3 regions of the Microtetraspora glauca genome follow, and region 1 is predicted to be linked to each of the others. Evidence: riboswitches for the same ligand, from Rfam matches in the RefSeq annotation. Region 1 holds a riboswitch; each other region holds the start of a gene.
What was found. Region 1 has a riboswitch for cyclic di-AMP ahead of AB0I59_RS30570 (glycoside hydrolase family 25 protein). Riboswitches for the same ligand answer to the same signal wherever they lie in the genome.
Positions count from the first base shown of each region.

Region 2: another riboswitch for cyclic di-AMP. It lies ahead of AB0I59_RS32755 (VldE C-terminal domain-containing protein); the one in region 1 lies ahead of AB0I59_RS30570 (glycoside hydrolase family 25 protein).
Region 3: another riboswitch for cyclic di-AMP. It lies ahead of AB0I59_RS39545 (C40 family peptidase); the one in region 1 lies ahead of AB0I59_RS30570 (glycoside hydrolase family 25 protein).

Region 1 is NZ_JBFALK010000019.1:129,413-135,504, forward strand. It holds gene AB0I59_RS30555 (DUF418 domain-containing protein) at 1-77, opposite strand, end outside; gene AB0I59_RS30560 (sensor histidine kinase) at 347-1,510, shown strand; gene AB0I59_RS30565 (response regulator) at 1,507-2,163, shown strand; cyclic di-AMP (ydaO/yuaA leader) riboswitch at 2,372-2,516, shown strand; gene AB0I59_RS30570 (glycoside hydrolase family 25 protein) at 2,714-3,454, shown strand; gene AB0I59_RS30575 (phenylacetate--CoA ligase family protein) at 3,753-5,126, opposite strand; gene AB0I59_RS30580 (RNA 2'-phosphotransferase) at 5,203-5,745, opposite strand; gene AB0I59_RS30585 (hypothetical protein) at 6,048-6,092, opposite strand, start outside.
Region 2 is NZ_JBFALK010000022.1:15,560-21,651, reverse strand. It holds gene AB0I59_RS32780 (M50 family metallopeptidase) at 1-720, shown strand, start outside; gene AB0I59_RS32775 (maltokinase N-terminal cap-like domain-containing protein) at 898-1,476, shown strand; gene AB0I59_RS32770 (hypothetical protein) at 1,576-1,857, opposite strand; gene AB0I59_RS32765 (TIGR03619 family F420-dependent LLM class oxidoreductase) at 2,113-2,970, shown strand; gene AB0I59_RS32760 (alpha/beta fold hydrolase) at 3,010-3,930, shown strand; gene AB0I59_RS32755 (VldE C-terminal domain-containing protein) at 3,999-4,661, opposite strand; cyclic di-AMP (ydaO/yuaA leader) riboswitch at 4,948-5,126, opposite strand; gene galT (galactose-1-phosphate uridylyltransferase) at 5,198-6,092, opposite strand, start outside.
Region 3 is NZ_JBFALK010000034.1:32,290-38,381, forward strand. It holds gene AB0I59_RS39540 (helix-turn-helix domain-containing protein) at 1-181, shown strand, start outside; gene AB0I59_RS39545 (C40 family peptidase) at 242-1,171, opposite strand; cyclic di-AMP (ydaO/yuaA leader) riboswitch at 1,366-1,531, opposite strand; gene AB0I59_RS39550 (amino-acid N-acetyltransferase) at 1,927-2,493, shown strand; gene AB0I59_RS39555 (RDD family protein) at 2,605-3,903, shown strand; gene AB0I59_RS39560 (RDD family protein) at 4,080-4,652, shown strand; gene AB0I59_RS39565 (histone-like nucleoid-structuring protein Lsr2) at 5,169-5,513, shown strand; gene AB0I59_RS39570 (ATP-dependent Clp protease ATP-binding subunit) at 5,782-6,092, shown strand, end outside.

The sequences.
Region 1 (6,092 bases):
CGCACCACGTCGAGCGCGGCGATCCGCGGTCGGCCGTGGGAGGCCGTCGCGGTGCCTTCCCTGTCGTCGTGGCGCACGCGGGAACGCCGGTCCCCTTGGGGGTGATCGGGCCGATGACCCGGCTCCACGGGATGTCCGGGTAGCGGTCGGTCAGCGCCTGGCGGCTGCCGCGGCGCCTGGTCGGGCCCTCCGCTTCCAGCACGGGAGGAAGAGTTTCCATGTGACATGGGGCCTCATCCTGCGGGCCCGGACGGGTGGGGGCATCGGCCGAAAGCGCGGTTCGCCGCCGCGAGGATCGTACTTTCGGCCGGTTCGGCGCGGGAAGAGATCTCATAGCCTCGACGATGTGAATGTGCGGGAGTGGGCCACCGGGCGGGCCGGGATCGCGGCCGACATCGGGCTCGGCGCGCTGTTCGCGGCATTGCTCGCCTTCTGGGCGTCACGGATCGCGGAGAGCTGGGGCGGCGGCTACTGGCTGTTCGACTGCGCCGCCGGGGCGGTGGTGTGCGTGATCGCGATGGCGCGCCGGCGCCACAGGGCGTGGGCGGCGGTCGCGGGCCTGGCCGTCGCGGCGGCGGCGATCCTGACCGCCCGGTTCGCGGCCCTGCCCGCCGAGCCCGGCCCCGCCATGGCCGTGGCCCTGTCCGTGCTCGTCGGCTCCGCGGTCAGAGCGCTCCCGGCCCTGACCGCCTGCGCCGTCGCGGCCGGAGGGTTCGCGGTGGTCCTCGGCAGCCTGTTCACCGCACACGCGCTCTCCTCCGGAGTCCCGACGGTGACGGTGCTGAACGGCGCGGGATGGCTCTGCGCCCTCATGATCGGGGCGGCCCCGCGGCTGTTCGACGCGCGACGGCGGGCCATCGCCGAGAAGGTCCGCCGCGACGAGCGCCTGGCACTGGCCAGAGAACTGCACGATGTCGTCGCCCACCACATCACCGGCATCGTGGTCCAGGCCCAGGCCGCCCAGCTTGTCGCCCGCAAGCACCCCGAGAAGGTGGACGGGTCCTTCGCGGGCATCGAGGCCGCCGGCTCCGACGCGCTGGCCGCGATGCGCCGGGTCGTGGGCCTGCTGCGCGACGCCGACGACGCGGCGCCCGCCACGCCCGGCCCCGAGGGGCTCAGCGAACTGGTCGAACGCTTCGACGGTTACGGTCAGGGCCGGGCGGTCCACCTGCGGCTTCCCGACGACGACGACCGGTCGGGGTGGCCGCCCGAAGTGACCAGCACCGTCTACCGGGTCGTCCAGGAGTCGCTGACCAACGTCTCCCGCCACGCCCCGCAGGCTCGCTCGGTCATGGTCAGCGTCGACCGAGATCGGGACGTCGTCACCGTCGAGGTCGTCGACGACGCGCCGCCTGGGCCGGCCCGCTACCACCACCGCGGGGGGTACGGCCTGGTCGGGATGCGCGAGCGCCTGGAGGCACTCGGCGGCACGCTGGTCGCCGGGCCGCGCTCCGGGGCCGGCTGGTCCGTGCGCGCCACACTGCCCGTCGCCGCGCGGGAGCGCGGATGACCATCAGAGTCCTGGTGGCCGACGATCAGGCGATGATCCGTAGCGGCCTGCGGCTCATCCTGGAGGACCAGCCCGACATCAGCGTGGTCGCCGAGGCCGCAGACGGCGCCGAGGCGGTCGACCTGGCCCGGCGGCTGCGCCCGGACGTGTGCCTGGTGGACATCCGGATGCCCCGCCTCGACGGCATCGAGGTCACCCGCGCGCTGGCCGGCCCGGGGGTGCCGGACCCGCTCCGGGTGGTCGTGGTCACCACCTTCGATCTCGACGAGTACGTTCAGGGCGCGCTGCGCGGGGGAGCGGTCGGCTTCGTCCTGAAGGACGCCGGTCCCGCGCTGCTCGTCGAGGCCGTCCGGGCCGCGAACGCCGGAGACGCCCTGATCTCACCGTCGGTCACCCTGCGCCTGCTGCGCCACCTCACGGCCGCCGGAGCCCCGGCCGCACGCGGGCCCGCGCGGCCGCTGTCCGAACGGGAGATCGAGGTCGTCCGGGCCATCGCCAGGGGCCGTACCAACCAGGAGATCGCCGCCGAGCTGTTCATCTCGCTGAGCACCGTCAAGAGCCACCTGTCCGGCATCCAGGCGAAGCTCGGGGTGCGCAACCGGGTGGAGATCGCCGCCTGGGCCTGGGAGAACCGCATGATGGGCGGCGGGTAGCGCGGGCGAGGAGCCCACGAGGTTCCCTGCCTGACCGGCGGTTGACCTGTCCGGGTAAAGAATCCTTTGTCCTGTTTGTCACTTTATGTCCGTATGTGTACCTTAGGTCCACTATCGGAGTACGTACCGACGACTGTGTCGTCACCTGTGTTGCCGTTTCGTTGCCCGGACCGTGCGTCGCCGACGGGGAGTCTTTCCCGTCTTGACGGCGCGTGGGCCGCCTCATCCGCTCCCAGCGGAGCCGGGGACCCATCTCCCGGGGTGAATCGACACGCCAGCCCGCGCTGCGTGCCGTAGGGCACCTCCCCGCCCGAACCCGTCAGCTGACCCGGTAGGCGGCATGGAAGCAAGGAGTCGATCCCTTCATGCCCACGCATCGACCTGCCCCTTCTTCGAAGAACCCCGGCCGGCGCCGTCTGGCCGTGGGGTAGAACACGCCGCCCTCCGCGGGGGGACCGGGTGCGACGGCGCGTGACCCTGACACCCGCTCACCACGCGGACCCCACTCCCCACGGCAGTCCCCAAGCAATGCCTCATAGGAGAAACCAGCATGTCCCTCACCCGTACATTCCGAGTTCTGACCGCGACCGGTCTCCTGGCCACCGTGTCCACCACCGCCGCCCTGGTCCTGTCCAGCCCGGCGCACTCCACCCCGGACGGCCCCGCCCCCGCCGCCCAGGCGGCCGAGGGGAAGGCCTCGCCGCTCATCTACGGCGAGGACGTCTCCGGCCACGAGCCCACGCATGACTGGAGCTCCAGCCCGGCCCACTTCGGCATCGTCAAGGCCACCGAGGGCCTGACCTGGCGCGACGACTCCTTCGCCCGGCACTGGCGCGAGCTGGGCAAGAAGGGCATCGTCCGCGGCGCCTACCACTTCGCCCGCACCTACAACGACCCCATCGCCGAAGCCGACCACTTCCTGTCGGTGGTGAACGCGCAGCCCAGCAAGCCCGGCGACCTGCTGGTGCTCGACCTGGAGACCTCCGACGGCCTGTCCGTCTCGCACGTCAACAACTGGGCCAAGACCTGGCTGGCCTACGTGAAGAAGAAGACCGGCGCGACGCCGCTGATCTACACCGGCTGGAACTTCGCCGAGACCTACGGTCGCGGGCTGTCCGAGTACCCCCTGTGGGTGGCGCACTACAGCAAGGCCAAGGGTGAGGTCACCCCGCCCGCCGACTGGAAGAGCTGGGCCATCCACCAGTACACCGAGACGCCGATCGACCAGAACGTCTCCGCGTTGACCGCCGACCAGCTGCGCGCCCTGGGCCGCCCCGCCGCCAAGGCGTAGCCGACCGGGCTTCCGCCCGCCGTCCTCCGTACGGGGCCGAACGGCCGTCCCGAATGCGGAATCGGCGAGCGGAAGCACCGGGCGCCTCGACGATCGAGCGCTTCTCCTGAATCCCCGGCGGGCGCGCATGGTTCGAGCGCCTGCCGGGGAACGGACAGCTCAGACGACTCGACCAGAGCCATCTCGGTCAGGCGTCGGCCAGGCGCGTACTGCCGGGGCGGTTCGCAACCCCGAGAAGCTCCGGCCTTGGACGGTGGGGCCACGGCACCAGCCAGTGCCCTTCCCGTCAATCTTCTCGTCAGGGCTTGGCCAGTGGGATGATCCTGCGGTATTTGCCGCCGGCCGACCGCTCGGGTGGCTCTTCGGCGCGCTCGAGCGTGATGTGGTCGACCTTGTGCTCGGTCAGCAAATGAGCGATCTCGTCGCGCACCGTCTGCCACACGCTGTCGGGGTCGGTGCCGTCCGCGGGCTTCAGGCGCACCCGCAGCGTGGTGGGCGTCGTCTGGACGAGCTGGAACTGCTCGATGCCGGGAAGACGGTCCAGCAAGGTGCCGAAGGCCATGGGGGAGATGCCGATGTGCTCGCCGCGGCCGGTGGGGAAGGAAAGCATCTCGGCCGCGCGGCCCTGCACCTGAACAGCGGGTAGTGGGCTGCCGCACGGACAGGGGTCGGGACGCAGCAGGACGTTGTCGCCCAGGTTGTAGCGCAGGATCGGCTGGGCCCGGTTGGCGAGGTTGCTCAGCAGGACCGTGTGCGACGGCTGACCAGGGGGGACAGGCCGGTAGTCGGCGTCGACCGGCTCCAGCACGGCCCAGTCGCTGTTGACGTGAAGCCAGTTCTGCGCGCAGCCGTAGGAGAGGAAGCCGCACTCTGTGGCGGCGTAGGCGGAGCGGATCTCGGCGTGGAACGCGTCGGCGATCCGGGTACGGTTCTCTGCCGTCAGCGCTTCACCACCGGCGATGATCACCCCTGGGCGGATGCGCAGGCGGCCGGCTTCCTGCTCCCCGGCCAACAACCCGAGCATGCTCGCGAAGCCGGTGAGGGAGCTGGGGTTGTATCGGTTGAGCTCGGCGGCCAGTTCCGGCAGCGGCTGGTGTATCGAGAATTCTCTCAGCATCCAGCTGAGCCGTGGGTGGTCCCGGCGGAACCGCGCCGCCCCGGCGACGGTGGCGAAGTGGCCGCCGGGTGCGGAGACGATCGCGGTACGGCCGGCGCCGCGCAGGAGACGGATGACCTGGCCGATGCCCAGCCCGCCGCGGGCGCGCTGCCCGACGGCGGTGTGCACGGCCACACTCCGCTCGTCCAGCAGAAAGATGCCGCGCAGCCCGCTGGTGCCGGAGGTGGTGACCAGGAGATACCGCCCCTGAAACCACTCACCCACGAGTGTGGGGTCGTCCACGAACGCCCGGGCCTTCTCGAGCGTCACATTCCGGTCGGTGACCCAGTCGTCGAAGCGGGCCATCAGCGTCTTCTTGTCGGTGACCGGGAGTAGCGCCGGGTCGTCGATCTCTTCCGGTAGCTCCCGGTACAACTCGCGGAAGTACGGCGAGTGGGCGCGGGCGTAGGCCACGATCTCGGTCAAACGGGCGCGTTGCCGCTGGGCGATCGCCGCGGGGCCCTGCCGCAGAGCGCGTCGTGCGTCACGGGCGAGCTGTCGCGCGTTTTCCGTCATGATGGGCTGTTCCTTCCCTCGATGAGCGGACGCCGGTTGTGTCGGATCATCCCATTCGGCACGGATCATCGGGGTGCTAGCCGGGGAAACGGATGAAGGCGGGCGGGACGTGGTCGACCAGCCACACACCGTTCGCGCTGACGCGGAACTCGTGTCCCGCCGCCCGCATCGCGGCGGCGTCCACCGTCAGCACGACCGGCCTGCCCCTGCGTGCTCCGACTCTCGTCGCCGTCTCCCGGTCGGGGGACAGGTGGACGTGATGACGGCTCATCGGCCGCACCCCCTCGGCCCGGATCGCGGCCACATTTCGCGCGACCGTGCCGTGATAGAGGAGTGCGGGCGGCGTGGTCACCGGCAGATCGAGGTCGACGGGGACGGAGTGGCCCTGACTGGCCCGGATCCGTTCCCCCTGGATCACGTACCGTCGCTTGTCGTTGTCCGCGACGACCCGCTCCAGCTCCGCTCGCGAGATCGGGAACCCGTGCGCGGCCGAGGCGGCCAGCAGTGCCTCGACGTCCACCCAGCCGTTCGCGTCCAGCTCGACGCCGATCCGCTCCGGCTGGTGCCGCAGGTGCTTCGCCAGATACTTCGAGACCCGCACCAGGCGCCGTTCGTCCATCGTGTCCTCGCCAGATCGTGGCCGGAGCAATGTTCCGGTGCCGGGGGTGGCCATCGGGTGGGCCGGAGACGCGCCCGGAGCCCCCTTCTCGATCCTCGCACCGTCCGCGCGCGCGGACGGATGGCGCACACCGTTTTCCCTTCGGGCCGGTCACGCCCGCTTTCCTCCGGGCGGATCACGCCCGCTTTCCTCCGGGCAGGCCGGGCCGCGCGAGACGTCTCCTCCGGGCAGATCACGCCCGCGAAGCGCGACACGCTGCTCCGGAAGCGGCGGAGTGCCGGGAACCGCTCGCCGCGGACCTCTCAGAGCGATGACGCCGTGATCGGCTCGCCCGCCTCGTTCGGAGG
Region 2 (6,092 bases), on a different contig from region 1:
CCCGGTGACCGCATCACGTCCGTCAGCGGCACGCGGGTGAGCACCTGGGAGGCGGCCACCGCGCTGATCCGCGCGCACGGCGCCGGCCGTACCGACCTGGGCGTGGTCCGGGGCGGGAAGGAGATCACGGTCGGCGTCGACCTGATCGCGCAGGACCGCCCGTCTGTCGACGACCCGAGCAAGATCGAGAAGAACGTCGGCTTCCTCGGCGTCGCTCCGACCATGGTGATCGAGAAGCAGGGGCCGGGCTTCGTCGTCACCCAGATGTGGGACTTCACCCAGCGCACCGCCGTCGCCATGGTCAACATCCCGAAGAAGATGGTGGGTGTCTGGCAGGCGGCATTCTCCGGGGAGAAGCGCGACCCGAACGGGCCGGTCGGCATCGTCGGCGCGGGCCGGTTCGGCGGCGAGATCGCCGCGTCGTCGGCGCCGCTGGAAAACAAGATCATCATTTTCATCAACCTGCTCGCCGGGCTGAACCTCGCGGTCGGCATGTTCAACCTCATCCCGCTGCTCCCGCTCGACGGCGGCCACATCGCCGGCGGTCTCTGGGAGGGGATCAAGCGCGGCTTCGCGCGGATCAGCCGCCGGCCCATGCCGGGGTACGTGGACGTCGCCAAGGCACTGCCGCTCACGTACGCCATGGCCGCCCTGCTGCTGGTCATGGGCGGGCTGCTGGTCTACGCCGACCTGGTCAACCCCATCCGCCTGTCCGGCTGACCGGTCGACTCGCCGCCCTCACGCCCGGCCCGGCGTGAGGCGCGGTCGAGCGGCGTTATGACGCGACCACCCGGCCACCCGTCACTCACTCCCGCTCGGGACGCACCGCCGTTACCTATAAGGTCGATCACAGTTCGTTAGGGGACAGGCCCAGACCCACCGCGTGAGGGAATTCGCATGGCCAGCATCCACCACACCACCATGACGCCCACCAAGCTGGAGCTGCTCACCGAGTGGTTGCCGAAGCAGAGCTGGTATGCGGGCGACGCGGGAACGCCCGAGCTGGCCAAGGCCGGTGGGTTCCGGTTGGACGATCCGGAGGGTGAGGTCGGGATCGAGCTCATGGTCGTGGTGGACACCACCGGGCAGGAGCCGGTGGCGTACCTGGTGCCGATGAGCTATCGCGGTGCGGCTCTGGAGGGCGTCCCCGGCGAGGCGCTGATCGGCACCTCTGAGCATGGGGTGCTCGGCCTTCGGTGGATCTATGACGGTGTCCACGACCCGGTGGTGATGGCGCAGTTGCGCGCGCTCCTGCGCGGCGAGGCGATGCCGCAGCACCAGAGCAAGAGCGACACCCCGGACTTGACCGTCACCGTGCACGGAATCGGCCCTGCCGACGGGATCGAGGTGCGGGTCAACCGCGTCCTGCGGCCGGTCGAGGACGCGGACGGGTCGTCCGGACACCTCGTCGCCGGGTGGACCTGGCCAGACGGAACGGCTGCGCGCGGCGTGTTCGCGGCCGTTCCGCGGTGGTAAGTCCTCGACGCAGGCCAGAAGCCGGCCCCAGCGGACCTGGGAGGCGTTTGCCGCTTTTCATCGTTTCGCGCTCATGTGCCCTAGATGTGCCCTGACACCTCAGCGGTTCATCGGGCGGTATTGGGCTAGGTCGTCGCGGAACTCCCGCTCGGCGATCTCATACGGCGCGAACTCGTCAAGATGCAGCGTGGCATATGTCAGGAAGCCGAATCTGTCCTCATCATGCTCATGGTCGTACGCAATAGCGTTTCCGTTGGCGTACACCTCGATCTGCTCGTGCACGTCGCCTTGGTCATCAGCGGCGAGGTAGTAGAGACAGGCGCCCCAACTGTCGTACTCATCCCCGCGCGACTCCATCCAGGGTCGGCGAAAGTACCGCATGCGGCCCATCATCAAACTTCCTGACGGTTCTCGGCGAACCCGCGCACTCGTCCCTGTCCTGATCTCTCGTCTGCCTTCGCCCCATCCGAAGGACAGCGGGCCGGCCGAAGAGCCGCACGCCCGCCGTGGCGAGGCGCGCGGCCCAGAGGGCTCACCCGAGCCGCCACGCATTTGCCCTGACGTCAGGGTCAAGGTTTTACGATCCGCTGTGCCGCTCCGGAAGCCGCGGTGTCAACGATGCGAAGGAACCACACGATGAAGTTCGGAGTCAGCTACAGCACGCCCTATTTCGGGGTCGACCCCGACAAGATCGTGGCCTTTGCCCAGCTCGTGGAGGAGTGCGGCTTCGAGTCGCTCTATCTGCCCGAGCACATCGTGCTGTATCCCGGCGCTGCTGTGGGGCCGTACGAGCTGTCGCCCACGCTGCCCTACGTCGATCCACTCGACTGCCTGAGCTTCGTCGCCGCGGCCACGGAACGGATCCTGTTCGGCACCGGCGTGCTGTTGTTGCCCTACCACCATCCGGTGATTCTCGCCAAGCGCCTGGCCACCATAGACGTGCTGTCCAGGGGCAGGATGCGGCTACTGACCGTAGGGCTGGGAGGCCTTCCTGGCGAGGCACAGGCGGTGGGCGTCGACTTCGCCACCCGCGGCCGCCGCGCCGACGAGGCGATCGACGTGCTGCGCCTACTGTGGGCCGGCGGAGAGGACGGCGTCAGCTTCGCCGGCGAGTTCTTTTCCTTCGAGAAGCTGGTCAGCTTCCCCAAGCCGCACCAGGTGACACGGCTGCCTATCCACATCGGGGGATCGAGCCGGGCGGCCGCGCGCCGGGCCGGGCACCGGGGCGACGGGTACTTCCCCGGTGGCGCGTTGGACGCGGAGGAGCGCGCCCTTCAGTGGGAGCTCGTTCGCTCCAGCGCCGCGGAGGCCGGCCGGGACCCGGACGCGCTGGAATACACCCGCTTCGCCTCCATCGACGTACCCGTCGAGCGGGTCGAGGAACTCGCCGCCCAAGGGGTCACCCGCATCGTCGTGAACACCGCCGTCACCGAACCGGACGAGCAACGTGAGGAACTGTCCGCATTCGCTGAGAAATTCGGCCTGCCCCGGTAGCGTGACCATGATCCTTTGTGCGTTCGCTTTGGAGATCTCATGTCGCAAGCAGCATCTGACGTGGAGCTGGCGCGTTCGCTGGAGGGCGGGTTCGTCAGCAGCCATGCCGACGTCAACGGGATCCGCCTGCACTATGTGATCGGTGGCCGGGGTGAGCCGCTGGTCCTGCTGGGCGGGTGGCCGCAGACCTGGTGGGAGTTCCGCAAGATCATGCCGCCCTTGGCGGAGCGCTATCGAGTGATCGCCGTTGACTTGCGGGGGATGGGCGGCTCGGACAAGCCCGCCTCCGGCTATGACAAGAAGACGATGGCGGGCGACATCCACGCGCTGATGCGCCATCTCGGCCACGATGCCGTCAACATCGCCGGGCACGACATCGGCGGGATGGTCGCCTACGCCTTCGCGGCCAATCATCCCGCGAGCACGCGGCGGATCGCGCTGCTGGACATCGCTCACCCTGACGACCGGTTCTACGACTATTCCCTGCTGCCGCGCCCCGGGCGTCAGCAGATCGACGGCGACATCCATGCGGGTCCCGGACGTTTCCTGTGGTGGTTCGCGTTCAACCAGGTTCCCGGCCTGCCTGAACGCCTGCTCGCCGGCCGGTCACGCCACCTGATCGACTGGATGTGCGACTACTTGATCGACGATCCCGGCGCCATCAGCGACCGCGACCGCGACGTCTACGCCCACGCCTACTCCACCGTGGACGCGATCCGGGCCGGCAATGCCTGGTACCGGGCCTTCGGGCAGGACATCGCGGATGAGAAGACGTATGGTCCGGTGACCGTGCCGATCTTGGCCATGGGAGGCGGGGAGGGAGGCTATCAGCTGCTGCGGCAGGTGCTCGCGAACAAGGGGACCGACGTCGAGGTGGTCGAAGTTCCGGGCAGTGGCCACTACATCCCCGAAGAACAACCGGAAACGGTCGTCAAGCATCTGACGCGATTCTTCGCCTGAGGCGGCGCGGGCCGCTCAGCGGCACTCCCGGTGCGGTGGCGCGGAGCCGAGGGGGCCGTCGGCAGCGTCTAGTACATCGAGATGTGGACGTGGTCGTAGTGGTTCGCGGTGATGCCGCCGCGATCGGACATGGTGCGCCACCCGGGGCTGCCGAGGTTGTAGATCCGTTGCTGCCAGATCACGTAATTCACACCCAGCTTGGAGCCGTTCTTGATGGCCCAGACGGCGAGGCTGTCGCCGAGGGCCTTCATGCCCGGGCTCGGCATGGAGCCGCCCGAGCTCATCATGAAGTCACAGGCCCGGCCGAGCGGGTGCTCGCCCGAGGTGTCCACGCGGTAGCAGCCGACGGTGTAGCGCAGATCGAAGTGTTTACCGACCTCCGCCTTCATCAGGCGGGTCCGGGGCGTGATGTTGTCGCCGCCGGAGGGGAGTTCCGGGGCCCAGCCGCCGCCGGCGAGCTTCCCGGGCGCGATCGGGATGAGCTGGTCGAGCTTCTTCTTGATGTCGTCGATCAGGTTCTCGGCGGCCTTGCGCTGCCCGGCGACCTCCTGCGACCGCGTCTTGATCTGCTCGATCAGGGCCGCCGCCGCGTCGGCCGCGGCCTTGCGCTCCTTCGTGAGCGCGGCGACCTGCGAGACCAGTACGGCCTGCTCGTCCTGGATCTGGGTCAGTACGGCGGAGTTCCGCAGGTCAGTGCCCAGCAGGCCCAGGTCATGCGTCTGGTAACGCACGCCGGCGATGCTGATCATCTGCTGCCTGGCCGCCTCGAAGTCGGATTCCGCCTTGGCCAGCCGCTCCTTGGCCGCTTTCTCGGACTCCTGCGCCTTGGCGAGCTCGACCCGCTTGGCGTTGTAGTCGGCGATCAGCTTGTCGACCTTCGTGCGCAGCTCGGCGAGTTGCTTCCTGAGCTGGCTCTCGCTCGGCTTGGGAGCGGCGTGAGCCCCTGAGGCCGTACCGAAGACGAGGGCAGCCGCGGCCAGAGCCGCGGCGGCCGCCGGAAACGCGCGGGGCAGAGCCCACTCCTCTCCATCTGCCGACCGGGTTAGCTGACGGGTTCGGGCTGGAGGAGCCCTGGCACTGGCGTGCCTTCACCCCAGGTGCACGGCGACCGTTCCCGGAAACGGGGGATGGATCGCCACAACGTCGTGGGTCCCCGGCTCCCGGGCGAGGCGCCCGGGATTAGGCGCACCGGCTGTGGCAGCCGGTGCGATGGATAGTAGTGGTAAAGCCCGGATCATTGCTACTCAAAGTTGCAATCCAGTAGTGATCAACTCGTTATCGGATATTCACGCAACATCCGGGCGGCGTCCTCGGGGGCCACGTCGTTGACGAACGCCCCCATCGCGGACTCCGATCCGGCCAGGTACTTGAGCTTGTCCGGCGCCCTCCGGATGCTGAACAGCTGGAGGTGGAGGTAGGCGAGATCGCGCCGATAGGTCACCGGAGCCTGATGCCAGGCCGCGACGTACGGCATGGCCACGCCGAACAGCGCGTCGAGCCGGCGCAGCACCCCGGTGTAGAGCGGCCCGAACGCGGCGCGCTGGTCCGGGTCCAGCGCGGGCAGGTCAGGCACCCGCCGGTGCGGGTAGACGTGGATTTCGAACGGATAGCGGGCGGCGGCCGGGACGAACGCCGTCCAGTGCTCATTGGACGCCACGACGCGGGGACCCGTCCGCTCGGCGGCCAGCACGTCGGCGAAGAGGTTCCCGCCCCTGTGCCGCGAGGCGACGCCGAGCATGTGGCGGGTACGCGGGGTGACGTACGGATAGGCGTAGATCTGGCCGTGAGGATGGGGGAGGGTGATGCCGATCTCCGCGCCCCTGTTCTCGAAGCAGAAGACCTGCTCGACGCCCGGAAGGGCGGACAGCTCGGCGGTGCGGTCGGCCCATGCCTCCATGACGAGTTCGACCTGCGCCGCGCTCAGCGAGCCGAAGGACGCGTCGTGGTCGGACGTGAAGCAGACCACCTCGCACCGCCCGACGCCCGGCCGCGCCGCGCTCAACCCGCCGGGATCGGCGAAGCCGCCTCCCAAGGGGTAGCCCCCCGTGGAACCGTCCCCTGAGAAGCTGAACGAGGGGAAGCGGTTCTCGAAGACCGCGACGTCGTAGTCGGAGGGGATCTCCGAACCGGGATGGGCCGGACACAGCGGGCACTCGTCGGGG
Region 3 (6,092 bases), on a different contig from region 1:
CGATGACGATCTGAGGTTGCTGGCCGAGCTGGCCAAGGGCGGCACCGTCGACAAGGTGGGCCGCCGCCTCGATGTGAGCGGTCGCACCGTACGGCGTCGGCTGCGGGTCATCTGCGACAGGATCGGGGTCGCGACCGCCATCGAGGCGGTCGCGTGGGCGGCCAGGCGCCGCCTGATCTGAGGCCGATCTGAGCCGATCTGGGCCGATCTGAGGCGACGCCCGGCCGGGGAGCGCGGAAAGCTAGTCCGCGATCCGTACGGCTCCCGCGAAGGGCCGGTTGGCCAGCGAGGCGATCCGGACGACGTCGCCCGTACGGGGCGCGTGGACCATGTAACCGCCGCCGATGTAGATGCCCACGTGGTGCAGGTCGTTGTAGAAGAAGACCAGGTCGCCGGGGCGCATGTCTTCGCGCGCGATGTGCGTGCCGGCCGACCACTGTGAGCCGGTGTAATGGGGCAGGCTGATCCCGACCCTCTGGTAGGCCGCCATGACGAGCCCCGAGCAGTCAAACGAGGTCGGGCCGTCGGCACCCCAGACATAGGGCTTGAGCTGCTGGGTGAGGGCCCAGCGCGCGGCCTCGGCCGCCTTGCCGTCACCGATGATCGGGAAGGCCAGCCGCCGGGCGGCGCTTCCCCTGGTGACGCTCCCCGCGACCTTGCTGTACAGGTTGCTCTCGGACTTCTTGACCAGCTTGCGGATCTTGTCGCGCTGCTCGTCGAGGCCGGAGAGCAGGTCCTTCACTTCCTTCTGCCGGGCCTTCGCGCTGGTCCTGGCCCGCTCGGCCGCCTCCATCGCCTTGGCCACCTGGGCGACCTCCTCGCCCTGCTGCATCTGGAGGGCGTAGGTCGTGGACGCCTGGTCGAGGTACGAATCCGGGTCGTCCGCGCTCAGCAGCGCGAAGGCGGAGCCGAAGCCGCCGGTCATGTAGGAGTTCTGCGCGAGGAGGCTCGCCGTCCTGCGCCGGGTCTCCAGCTCGGTCTCGCTCGTGGCGAGGGTCTTCTTCGCGAGATCGGCCGACCGCTGGGCCTCCTTGAGCCTGACCCGGGCACCGTTGTAATCCTCGGTGAGGGTCTCGATCTCGGTGTAGAGGCGCTCGACCTCGGCGGTCAGCTCCTTGAGGCTGGGCTGCGGTTCGGCGGTCGCGGCCATGACGGGGGCGCCGAAGGTCATCGCGATGAGAGCGACACCGAAGAATGCGAACCTGCGGATCGGGCCGCCGGTCGATGACCGGGCGCGGCGCCGTCGCCCGCGAGCGTGCCTGCCCGCGGATCGTCCTCCAGAGATGCGCAACAAAGCTCCTCTCCTACGCGTGCCCGGCAGGCGGATCCCCGCACCGCGCGAACGCCCGAGGGCGATGGCGGCAACTGCCGACACTTTGGCCGCCTACCGGGTTAGCTGACGGGTTCGGGCCGGAGTAGCCCTACCTTTCGGATTCACCCCTTGATGACCTGGGTTTGACCCCGGATCTCCACAGTTGGTTCCCCGGCTCCCTTCGGCACGGGCGCCTCGGGGACTCGGCGGTCCGGTCGTTCGCGCCTTTCGCGATGACCGGCATCGTCGCTGGACACTAGTGCACGCCGGGTTCCTGCTCAACCAGAACTCGTGATTCCGTCTAGCTTTCACAACTGAATGATCACGGTCCGGTCACATGTGATAGTGGGCCGGGACGTCCATTACCCTGCGTTTACCTGTTGCCCGGCCGTCTCCGTAGCAGGTCAGCGCAGGATCGAGAGGTCGCAAAATTGGATATTCCCGGAACGTAAGCCGAGGAGGCGCGGAACGTGCTCGAACGGATACGCACGGTGAGCTGATCCGAGGGTTGCTCGGGTTTCGGCATGACCGTTAATCCGTGTTCTCCTCCGCGCTCGCGTACGAGCCCTCGCGGCGCGCCCGCACGGGCCGGGCGGCGACTAGGCTGGCGATCCATGGAGCAGGTTGCGGGCCGGCCCTCGGAAGCCGAGAGCGGTGAGCGCGCGTCCCGGGTCGTGATCGTGCGCCGGGCGAGGACCCTCGACGTCCGCGCCATCCGCCGCCTCGTCGACGCGTACTCCGGCGTCGGGCCGCGGTTGCTGAAGAAGACCACCGTCACCCTGTACGAGGACGTCCAGGAGTTCTGGGTGGCGGAGGCCGACGGGACGGTCGTCGGCTGCGGGGCGCTGCACGTGCTCTGGGAGGATCTGGCGGAGATCCGCACGGTCGCCGTCGACCCCGCGGCCCGGGGGATGGGCGTCGGCCACCGGATCGTCGGCGCGCTCATCGACGCGGCCAGCGAGCTGGGCGTGCGCCGGGTCTTCTGTCTGACCTTCGAGGTCACGTTCTTCGGAAGGCACGGATTCGTGCCCATTCACGGGACCCCTGTCTCTCCGGAGGTGTACGCCGAGCTGCTCGCCTCCTACGACGAAGGCGTCGCGGAGTTCCTCGATCTCGAGCACGTCAAGCCCAATACGCTCGGCAACACCCGAATGCTGCTGCATCTCCAACCCCGAGTCTGACCATGGTGGTGACCGGCCGGAAAGGTGACTGTTGATACGCCTGTCGCTACTTTGGCCATATCGGCATGCGCATGACGATCGCCGCATGCGAACCCGAAACGAGGTGAAACGGTGAGCTCCGGACAGCCGCCGTACCCCCAGGACGCTCCGGACGGCACCCCACCGCCGCCTTCGGACCGTGAGCAGGGTACGAGCAATCCAGCCCAGCAGTACGACCCTGATGTCACGGTCGTCAGTTACCGCAACCCGTCGCAGTCGACGGGCCCCCAGCAGGCCTATGGATACGGCCAGCAGCACGACCAGCACGTCTACGGCCAGCAGCAGCCCGGCTACGGCCAGCAGCCCCAGCAGGGCTACGGGCAGCAGCAGTACGGCCAGCAGCAGCCCGGGACCGGGGCCTTCGGCCAGCCTCAAGGGTACGGCCAGCAGCAGCCCGGTTATGGCCAGTCGGCCCAGCAGCAGCCTCAGCAGCCGTACGGGCAGCAGGGGTACGGCCAGCAGGCCCAGCAGCCGCAGCAGCCGCAGCAGGGCTACGGGCAGCAGCAGTACGGCCAGCAGGACTACGGGCAGCAGCCCCAGCAGGGATATGGCCAGCAGCCCGGTACGGGCGCCTTCGGCCAGCCTCAGGGGTACGGCCAGCAGCAGCCCGGTTATGGCCAGCAGGCCCAGCCCGGTTATGGCCAGCAGGCCCAGCCCGGCTACGGCCAGGAGCAGCAGTACGGCCAGCAGGCCGGCTACGGCCAGCAGCCCCAGCAGGGGTACGCCCAACAGCCCGGCTACGGTCAGCAGGCCGACTACGGCCAGCAGGGCTACGGCCAGCAGGGCTACGGGCAGCAGCAATACGGCCAGCAGGGCTACGCCCAGCCGTACGGCGGGCAGGCGGCGGCGGTCCCGCCCGGCGCGCCCGCCCCGCTCGCCGAGTGGTGGCAGCGACTGGTGGCCCGTCTCATCGACGTCGTGATCGTCGGTATCCCCTACGCCATCGTCTCGACGGTGCTCACCATGATCATGGTCACCGAGGCCAGCTTCAACCCGGAGACGGGCGCCTTCACGGCTGGCGGCGGCGTGCTCCTCGCCAGTCTGCTCACCTCGGCCATCGCCGGCCTGATCATGACCGCGTACGAGTTCATGATGCTCAAGCAACGCGGGCAGACGGTCGGCAAGATCGTCATGGGCATCAAGGTCGTCCCCGTCGGCGATTCCCTCCCGACGGGCGGCCTCGCGACGGATGTCGCAGGAAAGCGGGCCGGAGTCTCGTTCGGGCCGCAGATCCTCGGTGGGATTCCCATCGTGGGCCTGCTGCTCAGCCTCTTCTCGCTGCTGAACGTGCTCTGGCTGCTCTGGGACCGGCCGTTGTGGCAGGCGCTGCACGACAAGGCCGCGGGTACCACCGTCGTCAAGATCAAATAGGTCGGGCGAGGTAGCACTGGACAAACGGGGCCGATGGAACGAGCCATCGGTCCCGTTTTCATGGGCGCGAGCGGGATTGGAACTGTGTCCCTATTGGGGAAGAAAAGCGGTAACAGTCGGGATCATCCGTGCGATGGTTGGGGAACGCATGTCCTCCACACGTGAGAGGTGACCCAATGACCGCGGAACCGCCCCCCGGCCAGAACCCCTATGGCTCGGCTCCGCCGCCCCCGCCGCCGGGCGCCTATCCGCCCCCGGGCGGTTATGGGGCTCCGCAGGGCGCCCCCCTTCCGCCGGGTGTTCCGGCCCCGCTCGCCGAATGGTGGGAGCGTCTGGTCGCGCGAATCATCGACAGCGTCATCTTCGGGGTCGTGTACCTGATTCTGAGCATCGCCCTCGGCGTGGCGAGCGGCAGCTTTCTTACCGGCTTCATCGCGTCCCTGATCGCCTATGGTGCGTACGCGGCCTACGATTACGTCCTGCACTCCAAGGATGGCCAGACCATCGGAAAGAAGATCATGAAGATCCAGCTGGTCGCTCTGGGCGGCGGACCGCTGGATTCCTCCGTCGTGATGCGGCGCTCGGCCGTGTATCCCGGCGTCTTCGTGCTCTACGGCATTCCGCTCGTCGGTCTCCTGGCCAGTCTTTTCGCCTTGGCGACGGGCGTGTTCATCCTCGTCGACAAGCCCCTGCAGCAGGGCCTGCACGACAAGGTCGCCGGAACCGTGGTGGTGAAGGCGCCGCGTTGATCGCGGGAAGAACAACTTGACCGGCGTCCGGTCAAAACAGTGGGGCGGCTCCGTCGCGGACCGCCCCACTTGTCATTCATGGGTACGATTTCTATGCATCCGGTAAGGCGGCTGGAGAGACATGGAATCGCCCCACCGCCACCGGCCGCCCCCGGAGGCACACCGGGTGTCACGTGGGGCTATCGTCAGGTCAGGGACTCCGCGAGGGCGACATGCGGTGCGCCACGCCCGGGCTCCGAAAATCCTGGGTGCCGAGAAAGACACCCCCGGCACGAGCGAGGACGAATGACAGAGGTATTGTCCGCCTTGATACCCGTCGTAGTTGTCGGCGGTGCGGTCGTCTACGGCGTGGTTAAGTTGGTCCGTTCCGAGGCGGCCGGCCTTCGGACCGCAACGGAACGACGTGACAAGGACAACACGAGTTCCTGAGGATGAGCTGAAAGTTGAATTGTCAGCCGCCCGAACCGGGTATATGTTTGGCTGACGAATCAAACAATGCTCCGAAAGGATTGCCGCATGGCCAAGCATACGCAGGTGATTCTCATCGACGATCTCGATGGCGGCGAGGCCAATGAGACGGTCACCTTCGCGCTTGATGGCAAGTCTTATGAGATTGATCTCAGCGATGGGAACGCAAAGAAGCTGCGCGAGGCACTGTCGCCTTTCGTCGGCGGTGCGCGGCACGCGGAAGCCGCTCCGGCGCGTGGACGTCGTCGTGGTGCCGCCGGTGGTGCTCAGCGGGCGATGACCCGCGAGAAGAGCGCCGAGATCCGTGCCTGGGCGAAGGCACACGGGCACCCGGTCAGCGAGCGTGGTCGCATTGCCGCCTCGATCGTGGAGGCGTACGACGCCGCCCACTAAGGGTGCTTTTGATCGTGCGGTCAAACCGGTCGTCGGATGTTACGACCTTCGGTGGGGCCGCACGATTCTGTTTGCACTTCCCTAAACCTCGTTCGCTTGCGGCGTATCGGGAACACCTCACCCCCGGCAGGTAGTTGGATGAAGGGTGAACGCCCTGCTCTCGGGGAACGTCCTCTCTGATAGGAACGGTTGCCGGGTCGGGGCTACCATGCGGAAGGACGGGCCGGACATCCCGGGTCCGCCTGACCGCTCTGTGAGGAGCGACGAGATGTTCGAGAGGTTCACCGACCGTGCGCGGCGGGTTGTCGTCCTGGCCCAGGAAGAGGCCCGGATGCTCAACCACAACTACATCGGTACTGAGCACATTCTTCTTGGCTTGATCCATGAGGGAGAAGGCGTTGCCGCCAAGGCTCTGGAGAGCCTGGGCATCAGTCTTGAAGGTGTGCGCCAGCAGGTCGAGGAGATCATCGGCCAGGGACAGTCGGCGCCTTCGGGGCACATTCCCTTCACCCCGCGCGCCAAGAAGGTCCTTGAGCTGTCGCTCCGCGAGGCCCTGCAACTCGGCCACAACTACATCGG